3 regions of the Rhodococcus sp. NPDC078407 genome follow, and region 3 is predicted to be linked to each of the others. Evidence: riboswitches for the same ligand, from Rfam matches in the RefSeq annotation. Region 3 holds a riboswitch; each other region holds the start of a gene.
The links. Region 3 has a riboswitch for S-adenosylmethionine ahead of ACIGGF_RS15125 (bifunctional o-acetylhomoserine/o-acetylserine sulfhydrylase). Riboswitches for the same ligand answer to the same signal wherever they lie in the genome.
Positions count from the first base shown of each region.

Region 1 (4,524 bases), on a different contig from region 3:
TCGAGCTCGAGCTTGACGAGATCACCGCTGCGATACGCCCGGTCCCATCCGAGAGAGGGCATCGGCGCGTACTTCTCGGCGTCCTTGGCCGGATCGAGATACCGGGCCAGGCCCACGCCACCGATGACGAGTTCGCCTACCTCACCGACCCCCACCGGAGTGCCCGAGGCGTCGACCACCGCCAAATCCCAACCGTCCAGGGGTAATCCGATGCGAACAGGGCCCTTGCCGTCCATGATCGACGCGCACGCGACGACCGTCGCCTCGGTGGGGCCGTAGGTGTTCCAGACTTCCCGGCCTTCGACGGCAAGCCGCTCGGCCAGCTCGGGCGGGCATGCTTCGCCGCCGAAGATCAACAGCCGCACCGCTTCCAGCGCCACGGCAGGCCACAGCGACGCCAGTGTAGGCACCGTCGACACGACGCTGATATCTCGGGAGACGAGCCACGGACCGAGATCGAAGCCGGACCGCACCAGCGAACGCGGCGCGGGCACCAGACACGCACCGTGCCGCCACGCCAGCCACATCTCCTCGCACGACGCGTCGAATGCCACCGAGAGACCGGCGAGCACGCGGTCGCCCGGGCCCAACGGATCCTGCTGCAGGAACATGCGCGCCTCGGCGTCGACGAACGCCGCCGCGTTGCGATGACTGACCGCGACGCCCTTGGGTGTGCCCGTCGAACCGGAGGTGAAGATGACCCAGGCGTCGTCGTCCACGGTGGGTGGCCCGGTATCGCGCCCGGCAGCGTCCTGCCTGGGCGCAGTACCGGCGGCGATACCGCCCGCAGTGATGATCGCCGTCACCTTCGCCTCGCCGAAGACCAACTCGGCTCGCTCCTCGGGGTCGTCCGCGTCGACCGGAACGTATGCGGCACCGACCTCGAGAATGGACAGAATGGCGACATAGAGCGAGAACGAACCCGACGGCATGCGGATTCCGACGCGGTCGCCGCGCCGAACACCGGCATTGGCGAGCCACTGCGCGCCCTCGGCGATGTCGTCCAGCAACTCCGAGTAGCTGACCGACACGGCACCGTCGTCGATGGCGGGGGCATCGGGGAAGCGATGGGCGGTGTCGCGGATGATGTCGATGAGCGTCCGAGCGGGAGGGGCGAGCGACGAGCGAAGGAACGCTGCCGGTGCAGGTGCGATGCCCACGCTCGAACCCGGCAGATCGTTCTCTTGATGCACAGACAACCGGGCGTCCTTCTCGTTCGTTAGTAGATGACTCTCTAGTGCTGGGGGAGCAGCAGCGCCGTTGGTTATCTCACGTTCTGTTTGCCAGCAGGTGAACGAGCGCGACTTCCCACCGCGGAAATCCTACTGCTGTGTCCGTTCGAGTCCCGGCTTGACAAAACCGCAGCGAGTTTGCCAATGTCTTGGCCACGGTCACGAGTGCCAGCATCAAGCCCCGGCTCGCTGGTCGGCAACCCTCCTCCGCGGTGGGGTGCTCCGGGTGACGACCAGGCCGACGCCGGAGAACCGGTGCGGCAAGCGCGGACTCGTTCATCGAATCGCCTCGGTTGCGGGTCCCTCGGACGTGAGGGCTTCATCTGTCATGACATCTGTACTTTCCCGACCCTGTGCTCCTTTTGCCCCTGTTTCGGGCACGGATCTGCAGGTACCGCTGGTGCAGGGCGGCTCCTGCACGTACGCTAACTTCGATTACGCGGCGAGCGCCCCCGCGCTGGTCGCGGTGACCGACCGGATCGCGGAACTGCTGCCGTTCTACTCGAGCGTGCATCGCGGTGCCGGCTACGCCTCACGGGTGTGCACGGCTGCGTACGAGAAGGTTCGGGTGACCGTTGCGAGTTTCATTGGTGCGCAGCAGGATTCGGTAGTGGTGTTCACGCGCAACACCACCGACTCGCTGAACCTGTTGGCCTCCTGCGTGCCTGGTGAGACCGTGGTACTCGATATCGAACACCACGCCAATCTGCTCCCGTGGCGTGATCGACGAGTGGTGGTGGCTGCGTCGACCCTGGCCGAAACGATCGTTCGTCTCGAATCCGAACTCGCTGCGAAACCCGCTGCGCTGCTGGCGATCACAGGTGCCTCGAACGTCACCGGTGAGGTACTGCCCATTGCTGAACTCGCAGCGCTGGCGCATCGGTACGGGGCGCGAATCGCGGTGGACGGTGCCCAGCTGGTTCCGCATCGCCGCGTCGACATGGCCGCACTGGGCGTGGACTACCTCGCCTTCTCCGGACACAAGCTCTACGCCCCCTTCGGTGCGGGAGTGCTTGTGGGGGCGCGTGATTGGCTCGACGTCGGCGAACCGCATCTGGCCGGCGGCGGCGCGGTGCGCAGCGTGAGCATCGACCGCACCGACTGGGCACCAGCACCGCAGCGGCACGAGGCCGGCACCCCCAACGTGCTCGGAGTTGCCGCTCTCGCTGCCGCCTGCGAGGCCATCGCCCGCTTCGACGACGCCGAGTTGCAGGCGCACGAGCGCGATCTGTCGTCCCGCTTGCGCGACGGGCTGGCCGCACTGGACGGCGTCGAACAGCTTCAGGTGTGGGCCGACGCACCCGACAGCGTCGGCATCGTCACCTTCATCGTGGCCGGACGCGATCCCGGTGAGGTGGCCGCGTACCTGTCCGCCGAGCACGGTATCGGCGTCCGGGACGGAAAGTTCTGCGCCCATCCGCTGTTGAGGCGGCTGGGCCATGCGGATGGCGCGGTTCGAGCCAGCATCGGCCTCGGCAGCTCCTCGGCCGATGTGGATCGACTGGTCGGCGCCGTGGCCGCCCTGGTCGAGTCCGGACCGAACTGGCATTACGAAGAGATCGTCGGCTGGTGGAACCCGGTACCCGACCCGCGACCCTTCCCTGAACTGGCGGACGGCGCGGCCGGGGTTGGATCACCATGCACGCCGGCAGACAGTTAGCATGGCGTCATGACCGTGAGTGTCGTGTGGACGGGCAACCGCCACTGGTGCAACAGATACGTGGATCTGTGCCGCACTGCGTCCGGTTCGTGTTCGATTTCGGCTCCGCTCCGACCGAATGCGTTCTCCGACTTCCAGAACTAGGACCACTCATGTCGCACAACCACACTCGCGTCGCCGTCGAATTCGGGGCGCTCTGGTCCGAACTGACCGTCGCACCGACCACGGAAATCGTACGAATTCAGGCTTCCGACCTGCGGGAAGCGCAGCAGCAACGCGCGCGGCTGCGAGCCGAGGCCGTCGAACGCGGCGAATCCGCCGACGGCACGGCAGTATTTCTCGACCTCGAGATTCACATCTCCGCAGATGCCCGAACGGCTCGTCGAGAATTCGCCGCGCTGGATGCGCCGAGCAGTCCGGCGAGCATTCGCTACGTCGGCACACCGTCGGGGCTGGCCAGTCTGATCTCCGACGTCACCGCCGCCGACGTGGCCGACGGCGTCACGTTGCAGGTCCATGACGATGCGGATCGGCAGTCGACGTTCCTGAGCTCCGGGGTTCTTCCGCTGTTGGGATCGCGCGGCACTCGGTTCGACATCGACGCAGTCGACGAGACTCTCGGAACCTCACGCGTAGCTCCCACGCTCGCATCCTGAGGGTTCGCGCGCCGGGGTCAGGTCACATCGATCGCCAGGCCGGCGGTGATCCGCAGCAGCTCGGTGTACGACGACCGGAAGATCGTGTTGATGTGGCCCGCGGCAGCCCACACCTCGGTGTACCCGGCCAGATCTTGATCTACGAACGTATCGAGATTGGTGGGATGGCCCACCGGAGCGATGCCGCCGATCGGTTGCCCGGTGGCATGCTTGGCCGTAGCGAGATCGGCGCGGGCCAACGTGCCACCGAGGCGCTCACCGGTGTGCGTCAGATGGACATTGTGGGCTCCCGACACCAACAGCAGGACGGGCTCGTCGTCGAGTAGAAACACCATGGACTTCACGATCGCGCCCACATCGACGCCCAGTGCCGCTGCGGCATCGGCGGCGGTGTGGGTGCCCTCCGGACTGTTCACGATCACCCCGTGATGGCCCCTTGAAATCAGGGTGTCGGCAACATGGGCTGCATTCGGATGAAGTAGCCGAGTCATGAACCAACCCTATTGCCCCAGTCCCATTTACGCAGATGCTTGCTTATCTGGTCATTCCGCAGGCTCCACTCCCGCCTTATCTGGTCATTCCGCAGGCTCCACTCCCGCCAGATCACCGAAGAGTCTCAATCGCGCCATTCCCCCGTCTGGGAAGATGTCCATCCGCACCTCCGAGACCGGCGTCTCGTGGTCGAGTACGAAGCGATGGCGGGTGTCGGGCTGCAGCGTCGTGCGCGGTAGTAGTTCGATCCACTCGCCGTCGCCGAGTCGTCCCCGCAACGACGCGGCACCCGGTGCGTTGCCGAGGAAGCAGGTGGTGTCGAGCTCGGCGAGGCGGACGAGTCCGCTGCCGGCGAGCTGCACCTGAACCCAGTCGTTTGCGTCGTTGCGTCGACGGGAGGTCTCCCAGCCCTCACCCATCGACCGTGGGGGACCGGGGAACAGGAGATTGTTGGGGGAGCTGTAGAACATGTTGGAACACGCCG
Region 1 is NZ_JBITUQ010000014.1:11,280-15,803, reverse strand. It holds gene ACIGGF_RS15360 (Pls/PosA family non-ribosomal peptide synthetase) at 1-1,193, opposite strand, end outside; SAM riboswitch class IV at 1,390-1,505, shown strand; gene ACIGGF_RS15355 (aminotransferase class V-fold PLP-dependent enzyme) at 1,561-2,892, shown strand; gene ACIGGF_RS15350 (hypothetical protein) at 3,045-3,548, shown strand; gene ACIGGF_RS15345 (YbaK/EbsC family protein) at 3,566-4,039, opposite strand; gene alc (allantoicase) at 4,124-4,524, opposite strand, start outside.
Region 1: linked by a shared signal. The riboswitch ahead of ACIGGF_RS15355 (aminotransferase class V-fold PLP-dependent enzyme) and the one ahead of ACIGGF_RS15125 (bifunctional o-acetylhomoserine/o-acetylserine sulfhydrylase) in region 3 are both predicted to bind S-adenosylmethionine.

Region 2 (4,524 bases), on a different contig from region 3:
GAGGGCGGCGCCGGTCTGCTGGCCGCCCGGTCGGTGGATGCGTCGGGCCTCGCGGGAGTGCCGTCCGACATCGAATTGCTGACCGATACGCGTGCGGTGTTGTTCGGACCCGACGGTGCCGCGCACGTCTTCGGGCCACAGAAGGGCGCGTCGGCCGCCGACATCGAGATGCTGGACGGGGCATTGCACTGCTGGGCCGAGTTGCTCGCCGAGGCCGGCTTGCCGGCCGACCCGTTCATGCCGGGGACCGGCGCTGCCGGCGGAGTCGGATTCGGTCTGTGCGCGCTGGGGGCTCGTGTATCCGGCGGGGCGGAACGGGTGTCGGAGCTGACAGGACTGTCGGCTGCTGTACCTGCAGCGGACCTCGTGGTGACGGGTGAGGGCAAGTTCGACCGCACGTCGCTGACGGGCAAACTCGTCGGACATGTGGTCCAGATATGCTCGGACGCTTCGGTTCCGGTGGCCGTTGTCGCCGGGTCGGTGGATACGGACGTCGAGGTGCGGAAAGTGTCGCTGACGGACCTTGCCGGCAGTGTGGAGGCAGCCATGGCGGATCCACGACGGTGGCTGGTCGACGCTGGACGGCGCTTGGCGAATGACGTTCGTTAGCGAGGGACACCGAGAACGCCGTCGGAATCGCGGGCATGTCCTTACCGAAGTCGTCAGGTCCATTCTGCAACAGTGCCGGCATTCGGGCATGCAGGAGTCGTGCGGGAGGGCCGAATTCGCTTCAGGCTGAAAGATCTTGGCGGTCGATCTTCGAGCTTCTATGCCGTCGTGCGCAACGCCCACGCCCGAGCGAGTGCAAAGGTTGCCGCGAGTACGCACAGCACCGCCACGATCACCGCGACAAAGTTCGATACCGTCGTGGAAAATCCGAGAATCCAGGCAATCCCCATTCCGGCGAGGGTTGCGAGGACACCGCCGATCGGAAGAAGGCAGCCACAACCTTGGTCGTTCGAGACGACAACGGATCGTGAGTTGCCCTGAGCAGCAGCCGGACCGAGGCGACTCCGAGCACGTAAGCCAACACTGCGGTGCCTGCATAGATCGGGAGCAAGTAGTCGGGTGATACGCCCGAACTCGAACCGGAGAAGCTCGTGCCGACCAGAATCAGCACGGGCGTCATCCCCAGAGTCACTCCGACCAGACCGGCAACGACGACGAGCCCTACGCGCCGAGAGGGTTCGACGATGAATCGATAGCCACACAGGTGCAGCACCAGCCCTGCGAACATGCCGATCACCGCGCCGGTCGACGCGGCGACGACGGGTCGCACCCACGGCCCCAGCGTGGTGTCGGGTCCATAGAACGATTCGCCGGAGACGTACGCCGAGTACCCCGAAGTTCCCGTCACTGCGTGACCCAGGACCGCGATCACAGCGCCGAGCAAAGCAAAACAAGTTCCCTGTTTGATCACGCGTCAATGATGACGGATGTCCGATGTACGTCGAGAACCTTTGCCGGAGTGTTGCCGGTGCACCTGTAGGTTGCTGATCTCGTTGGGAATTGATCGAGCTACTGCGTCGATCCACAGGATTGTCCAAGCCGTACCCCTCGGCTATTGTCGAGGAAGGTTCAAGAGCGATAGCCGTAGGTACCTGGCCGGCTGTCCGGCAACCCCGTCTCCATCGACAGGGTGCCCCAGGGGAAGAACCGGCGCATCTCGCGACCGCGGGTGCGCAAGTCGATGGAGGGTCGCACCTCCAGGACGAGGTGAACAATGTCTGCAGATGACGGACTTGCAGCAGCACAAGCCAAGTGGGAACCCATTCCGCCGGAGCGTCGTCGTGCCTGGTGCCAGACGCTGCTGAGCTATCCGCCGATATGGTTCGGGGTGTTCCCGATGCTCGAGACTCGAAGGCTGGTGCTCGAAGGAAGGTACGCCAATGCCGAAGCTTGGATCGACCTTGCGAAACGTGCTGAAGCAGTGGGCTTCACGCCGCAGACGTGGATGATATTCCGACAGAGTCTCGAGCCCGCGTACCTGAAGGATCGCTTCCCATTCCACCCCGCGAACATGCCGAAGCGGCGCGGGAACGGCGGTGTCGAGACTGTGGTGGTCGATCCTGAGGACTTTTCCGAGTGGCCATGGCTGTTCGAGGCGGGGTACCGCGCGGGCGAGGCGACCTGGCAGGCGCTGGCTCGCTGAGTCACCCGAGCACAGACAGAACCGGTTCGGCGGCAGCGCTTATGCGTCCTCCCCGATGTCCTCGAGCCACAAGCTCGGGCGCTCGGCGAGCATGCGTTCCATCAGTTCCGCGCATTCGACGTTGTCGACGACGTCGACCTGCACGCCGTGCTCGCGTAGCAAGCTCTCCGATGTCTCGAACGAGCGGTTCTCACCGACGACGATCCGAGGAATCTCGTACAGCAGAGCGGTTCCCGCGCACATGAAGCATGGAGACAACGTGGTGTAGAGCACCGACTTTCGGTACACCGACGCCGGAAGCCGCCCCGCTCGCTCGATGCAGTCGGTTTCTCCATGACGGATTGCGCTGTTCATCTGGACTCGGCGGTTCCGACCGACCGCAAGAACTTCGCCATCGTGAACGAGTGCCGCGCCAATGGGAACCGCGCCTTCCTCCCAACCGATCCTCGCCTGTTCGAGTGCAAGTGCGAGAAAGTGCTGGTCTCCGCGCAATGGACTGTTCACATGCTCTCCTCGGTGTTCGGCAACAGCGTATGCAATTCGTGTCCTCGAATGGACCTGGGCGTCCCGTATAGCAAGCGGTACCGAGAATGCGATCGGGATCGGATGTCGGCGCGGCCATGAGCATCGCGTCCCGACGTCAGCCGAAGGCGATGCGAAGCCCGACGCTTGCGGTGGCCCCACCGGCGCTGAGGATGAAGTTGTGCCGTCCTTCGTCGCGGAACACCATCTGCATCGGTAGGAACCAGAACCGATTCTCCCCGGTGAAGCCGGCACCGGGGATCTGAAGGCCACGTTGATTCACGATGTGTTCGCCGTTCGCGTCGAGCACCTCGAGTGTCGCGGGAAAGTCCTTACCGATGTCGTCAGGTCCCGTCTGCAACAGCGCGACCAGGCGGCATTCGAGCATGCGGGTGTCGCGGGGAACCGTGCAGGTATCCCAGACCCCGCCGAGGACATCGAGCATGTCTTCGCTAACCCGTGCGTACTCCGCGAAAAACAACCCGGTGATGATCATCGGCTGGTGTCATCCGTTTCGTAGTAGGGAAGTGATGTCATCGCATCCAGAACGGCCGGGCGAAAAGGTTGCGGCACTGTGTACTTGCCGTCGCAGACCAACCACCCGTCGGCAATGAAATGCTCCAGCATGCCGCGAAGTATCAACGCCTCGATGTGTTCGTACAGATCCCCGGCACCGACCGGGCCGACTGCCGGCAGCCGCGTCCGCGGGGTGCTCGTCATCGCGGCGAGAACGATCTGTCCGGCAACGACATCGACGGCCGGGGACGGACGGAGGGGATCCTTGCTGAAGAAGTGACGACCGATGACGTGCGAAAGTGCCGTTCGGTGAGCGGCCAGGGAGCTGTCAAGTGAGTGGGCGAACCCGTGCGAATGCGGACCGGGAACGGCTGTGGTGGAGGTCAACTCGATCAAACCGGCCGCCTTCGCCGCATCCCACAGTGTCATCAACCCTGGGATCTCGAGCATCGATCTCGACCTCGATGCACGCCCATCCAACTCCACGCCGACGGCGTTCGCCAGCTCGCGAACCGACCCTGGCCGCGGAACCCCCTGCCGGTGATCGGTCGTGATGTACCGAGCCAGCCGAGGAGCGAGCGAAGCTGCGCAATCGGCTTCGATGCGGTCAGCGCTGCCAACTCTTCGCTGGCGTCTGGCGTTGCGGGCTCGATGCCGTGGGGCATCAACCGTTCGACCGAAGACTCGGCTGTCGGCTCGACGTCGTCGGCCAAGTCCGCGGTGGTGGCACGAGATCCCCGGCGACCGAACAGTGGGACCACTTCGGCGAGGTCGCGACCTGTGCGGTGGGGAGTCACACGCACATCTTATGGAAGACGCGGGGGCTCGCGCTGGTATCCACCTTTCCCGACCGTCACGTTTATGCTGGCCGCGATGGACGACAACGATGCTTACGACGAGCTCGATACCGCAGCTCTCGATGTCTTGCGGGAGCTCGGTCCGCTGAGCACCGAGGGCTGGGCGATTGCCATGTCCGACCGAGGATTCGGACGCCGGCGCGATATGTACGAACTCGTCGACACTGTCGATTCGGTCGATCTGGCCTTTCTGCCGGACATGCGGAACATCGCAGTCGCCACGCTGTTGGAGGGCCGCGCCCTCACTCACCGGCTCAACCACCGGGAGGTGGCGTCGGACATCATCGACTCGATGGACGACCTGTCGCCCATCACGACCCTCTTGCAGTTCGCGGACGATCCCGCTGGCCTTCGCACGAAGTACCGAGGTATCGGTGACGGCGAGATCTTCACCATTCGCGGCATCGATGACCCGCAGTGGCCGCCCAGCGAAGCGCTCGTGCTCCCAGAGGGGACGCTCAGCGACTACGAACCAGG
Region 2 is NZ_JBITUQ010000015.1:59,573-64,096, forward strand. It holds gene ACIGGF_RS16190 (glycerate kinase) at 1-609, shown strand, start outside; gene ACIGGF_RS16195 (hypothetical protein) at 842-1,357, opposite strand; SAM riboswitch class IV at 1,577-1,695, shown strand; gene ACIGGF_RS16200 (mandelate racemase/muconate lactonizing protein) at 1,724-2,152, shown strand; gene ACIGGF_RS16205 (nucleoside deaminase) at 2,192-2,656, opposite strand; gene ACIGGF_RS16210 (DUF6941 family protein) at 2,793-3,170, opposite strand; gene ACIGGF_RS16215 (hypothetical protein) at 3,167-3,640, opposite strand; gene ACIGGF_RS16220 (hypothetical protein) at 3,619-3,987, opposite strand; gene ACIGGF_RS16225 (SEC-C metal-binding domain-containing protein) at 4,064-4,524, shown strand, end outside.
Region 2: linked by a shared signal. The riboswitch ahead of ACIGGF_RS16200 (mandelate racemase/muconate lactonizing protein) and the one ahead of ACIGGF_RS15125 (bifunctional o-acetylhomoserine/o-acetylserine sulfhydrylase) in region 3 are both predicted to bind S-adenosylmethionine.

Region 3 (4,524 bases):
GACTCGCGAGAAGACGACCCGGGTTTCCGGGCAGCCGTAGCGCGCAACCTGCCGATCGTCGCGGTGTCGGTCGTCGTGCTGGCCGCTCTTGTTCTGGTGCTGGCCGATCGCTGGCGGCGCGGCGCGTTCATCTTCGGGTGTGCGGCCCTACTGGCCGCAGTGCTGCGCTTGTGTCTTCCGGAATCACGGGTCGGAACCCTGAGCGTGCGCAGTCGCGGCTTCGACGTGCTCGCGTTGGGGTTCGTCGGCGGAGCGATCGTGTTCCTGTCGTTGTCGATCGACCCGCTGGGAACCGACTGACCTCAGGGCTGGACCGCCCGGCCCGAACAGCAGCGGTGTCAGCGCCGTCCGAGGCGGGCGAGTTCCATGGTCTCGGCCAGCAGTTTCGCCACCGAATCGGCTTCGGTCAAAAAGCCGTCGTGGCCGTCGCGGGACTGAATCACTTCGAGTCCGCGGCAGTGGGGAAGTCCACGGGCAATCTCTTTCTGCAACCGCAGTGGGTAGAGACGATCCGAATCGACTCCGCCCACTATGGTCGGAACCGGCACCGACGCAAGAGCTTCGGTCACGCCGCCGCGGCCCCGGCCCACGTCGTGTCGGTTCATTGCCTCGGTGAGTAGCACATACGTCGCCGCATCGAATCGGTTGACCAACTTCGCAGCCTGGTGCTCGAGGTAGCTCTGTACCGAATATCTCCCGCCGGCCCACGGATTTTCGTCCTGCTGTGGGGAGTTGTCGAACCGAATGTCGAGTTCGCTCTCGGTGCGGTACGTCAGATGCGCGATGCGTCGCGCGATACCCAATCCGGCAGTCGGAGACGTTCCGGTGTCGTGGTAGTTGCCACCGAGCCAACCCGGATCCGCCTTGATCGCAGCGATCTGTGTGGTCTGCGTTCCGATCTGGTCGGCTGTGGCCCGGGCTCCGACGGCCAGAACCAAAGCCGCTGCCACTCGATCGGGATGACTGACGATCCATTCGAGAGTCCGCATGCCGCCCATGGAGCCACCGACAACGGCGGCGAAGCGCTCGATACCGAGGGCATCGGCGACTGCCACCTCCGCCGCGATCTGATCGCGGATGGAGATGTCCGGGAACGTCGAGCCATACGGCGTGCCGTCGGGCGAAATGCTGCTCGGTCCGGTGGTGCCGCCGCACCCGCCGAGCACGTTGGTTGCCACGACGCACCATTCATCGGTGTCGATGGGGCAGCCGGGACCGATCATTCCGTTCCACCATCCCGGCAGGGCGTGATCGGCGTCCGGCGGGCCGGACACGTGAGAGTCCCCGGTCAGGGCATGTTCGACGAGTACGACGTTGCTGCGGTCGGTAGCGAGTTCGCCCCACCGCTGCACCGCGACGGTCACCTGGGGGATTCGCGCACCGTTCTCGAGATCGAGACCACCGATGTCGATGGTGCCCAACCGCCCGTCCGGAGACGGGAGTACCGCCTCCGGACGAACGCCTGTGTCGCAGCTGTGGCTCAAGATGCCGCCGCGCTGAATCCGACCTCGAGATCGGCGATGATGTCGTCGATGCCTTCGATCCCCACGGCCAGGCGAACCAGACCAGGCGTCACTCCCGACGCCGCCTGCTCCTCGGGGGTCAGCTGGGAATGGGTGGTGGACGCGGGGTGGATGACGAGTGAGCGCACGTCTCCGATGTTAGCTACGTGGCTGTGCAGAGTGAGCGCGTTGACGAACTTCTTGCCCGCGTCCACTCCGCCCTTCAACTCGAACGCGACGATGGCACCTTGCCCCTTGGGCAACAACTCCTGGCCGCGCTGGTACCACGGCGACGATTCGAGTCCGGCGTAGTTGACCGAGAGGATGTCGTCGCGACCGGCGAGGAACTCGGCAACCTTCTGGGCATTCGCCACGTGTCGCTCGATCCGAAGGCTCAACGTCTCGATGCCCTGGCTGATGAGGAAGGCGTTGAACGGCGAGACCGCCGCGCCGATGTCACGCAACAACTGCACACGTGCCTTCAATGCGAATGCGGGAGCACCGAGATCGGCGAACACGACGCCGTGGTAGCTCGGATCGGCGGTGGTGAAGTTGGGGTGACGGCCCTGCGTCCAATCGAAAGTGCCGCCGTCGACGATGACGCCCGCGATGGCCGTTCCGTGTCCGCCGAGGTACTTCGTCGCGGAATGCACCACGATGTCGGCCCCGTGCTTCAACGGCTGCAGCAGGTACGGCGTCGCCACGGTGTTGTCCACGATCAGCGGAATGCCGTTCTCGTGGGCCACTGCCGAGATCCCCGGGATGTCGAGGATGTCGTTCTTCGGGTTCGAGATCGACTCGCCGTAGAACGCCTTGGTCGACGGAGTGATGGCGGCACGCCACTGCTCGAGATCATCGGGATCGTCGACGAACGAGACGGTGATACCCAACTTGGGGAGCGTGTAGTGGAACAGGTTGTACGTGCCGCCGTAGAGCCGCGGGCTCGACACGATGTGGTCGCCGGCCTCGGCGAGGTTGAGAATTGCGAACGTCTCGGCGGCCTGGCCCGACGCGAGCAACAGCGCTGCGACGCCGCCTTCGAGTGCAGCGATGCGCTGCTCGACGACGTCCTGGGTGGGGTTGATGATGCGGGTGTAGATATTGCCCGGCTCGGCGAGACCGAACAACGCGGCCGCGTGATCGGTGTTGTCGAACGTGTACGAGGTGGTCTGGTAGATCGGCAGTGCGCGAGCGTTGGTGGTGCCGTCCGGGGTCTGTCCCGAGTGAACCTGCTTGGTTTCGAAGCTCCAATTGTCCGAAGGATCGGTGAACGAATCCTCGGTGGGTGCTCCGGTGGCGTCGACGATGTCGGGGGTCGAATCGGTCATGGCTGGTGATACTCCGTTTTCTGAGGCGACGCTGCCTGAGACAAAACTGTCCGAGACAAGTCTGTTCGAGACGAATCGAATGTCGAATGTTGCTCGAGAAGTCGAGCGCTACGGGGCGTATCGGTACAGCGACACATGAGAGAACCTCCTGACAGGCCTCGACCCCGGGAGGTCGAAGTTTCAGTGGGTCCGCTTCCTGCGGACCCGCGCTTGTCGATTCGGCACTCGGCGTGCCGAACCGGCCTGGTCGTTCACCCGGGGCACCCCACCGCGGTTGGAGGGTTGCCGGCCAGCAAGCCGGGGCTCGATGCTGGCACTCATGACCTGGCGAATATCTTAGCGGGTGCGTACGTGCCGAAGGAACAAGGGCTCGTAGGGCGTCCGGCCGTGCTCGAGCAGATGCTCGGGTGAGGACAATCACCGCACTGTGGCTCGATTACTGGTGCCCAGAGGGAAGACAATGAATGGACTGGCCGTTGCTCTTTGTCGGTTGCGCTTCTGAATCGATTCGGCGAGCCGCCGATGCTCGTCGCTCACATCTCCGATCGAAACGAAGGTAGTACCGCTGTGACTGTCACCGATTCCGCTCTTTCTCGTGTCAGCGCTGTGCGCGGCAGGGTGTCGAGTGGCCTGAGCGTCAGTCATCGACCCCACTCGACTCGCCGCAAACTCGCGATGCTGGCCCTGTCCATCGGCGGATTCGGCATCGGCACCACGGAATTCGCGTCGATGGGCTTGCTGCCGGACATCGCCACCACGATGGGAATCTCCGAGCCCTCAGCGGGGCACATGATCTCTGCGTACGCGCTCGGGGTCGTGGTGGGCGCTCCCACCATTGCTGCTTTGGCTGCGCGCGTTCCCCGGCGAATGTTGCTGCTGGTGCTGATGGTGGCCTTCACCCTGGGCAACCTCGGAACAGTGTTCGCGCCCAGTTTCGACGAGCTCGTCGCCTCACGATTCGTCGCGGGCCTACCGCACGGTGCGTACTTCGGAGTGGCCGCACTGGTGGCCGCACACCTCGCCGAACCGGGTAAACGAGCCAAAGCCGTCGCGATGGTGATGATGGGTCTCTCGGTCGCCAACGTCGTCGGGGTACCGGTGGCAACCTGGATCGGGCAGGCGCTCGGTTGGCGCAGTGCATTCGCTCTCGTGGCTGTGATCGGTGCTCTCACCGTCGCGGCGCTGGCCGTGTGGATGCCGCGGTTGGATGCAATGCCGACCACCAGCCCCATCACCGAGCTCGGTGCACTGCGCCGCAGCCAGGTGTGGATGACGCTGTTCGTGGGAATCGTCGGGTTCGGTGGCATGTTCGCGGTGTACACCTACATCGCATCGACGCTGACCGACGTCGCCGGTCTCGCTCGTGCACTCGTTCCGGTCGCCCTGATGATCTACGGCCTGGGCATGGTCACCGGCAATTACGCCGGTGGCTGGCTGGCCGACCGGTACCAGCTCAAGGGCACCTTCGTCGGTCTGGCCGCAACGGCCGTGTTCTTGGCGATGTTCGTAGCAGCAGCGCACAATCCGATCACTGCACTGCTCCTGGTCTTCCTGATCGGCGCAGCCGGCTCCTCGGTGGTCCCCGGCTTGCAGACGCGGTTGATGGACGTGGCCGAGGACGCCCAGACGCTGGCAGCATCGCTGAACCACGCTGCATTCAACCTGGCCAACGCCATCGGTGCGGCCGTCGGTGG
Region 3 is NZ_JBITUQ010000013.1:109,091-113,614, forward strand. It holds gene ACIGGF_RS15115 (DUF3017 domain-containing protein) at 1-300, shown strand, start outside; gene ACIGGF_RS15120 (homoserine O-acetyltransferase) at 339-1,484, opposite strand; gene ACIGGF_RS15125 (bifunctional o-acetylhomoserine/o-acetylserine sulfhydrylase) at 1,481-2,830, opposite strand; SAM riboswitch class IV at 3,032-3,155, opposite strand; gene ACIGGF_RS15130 (MFS transporter) at 3,506-4,524, shown strand, end outside.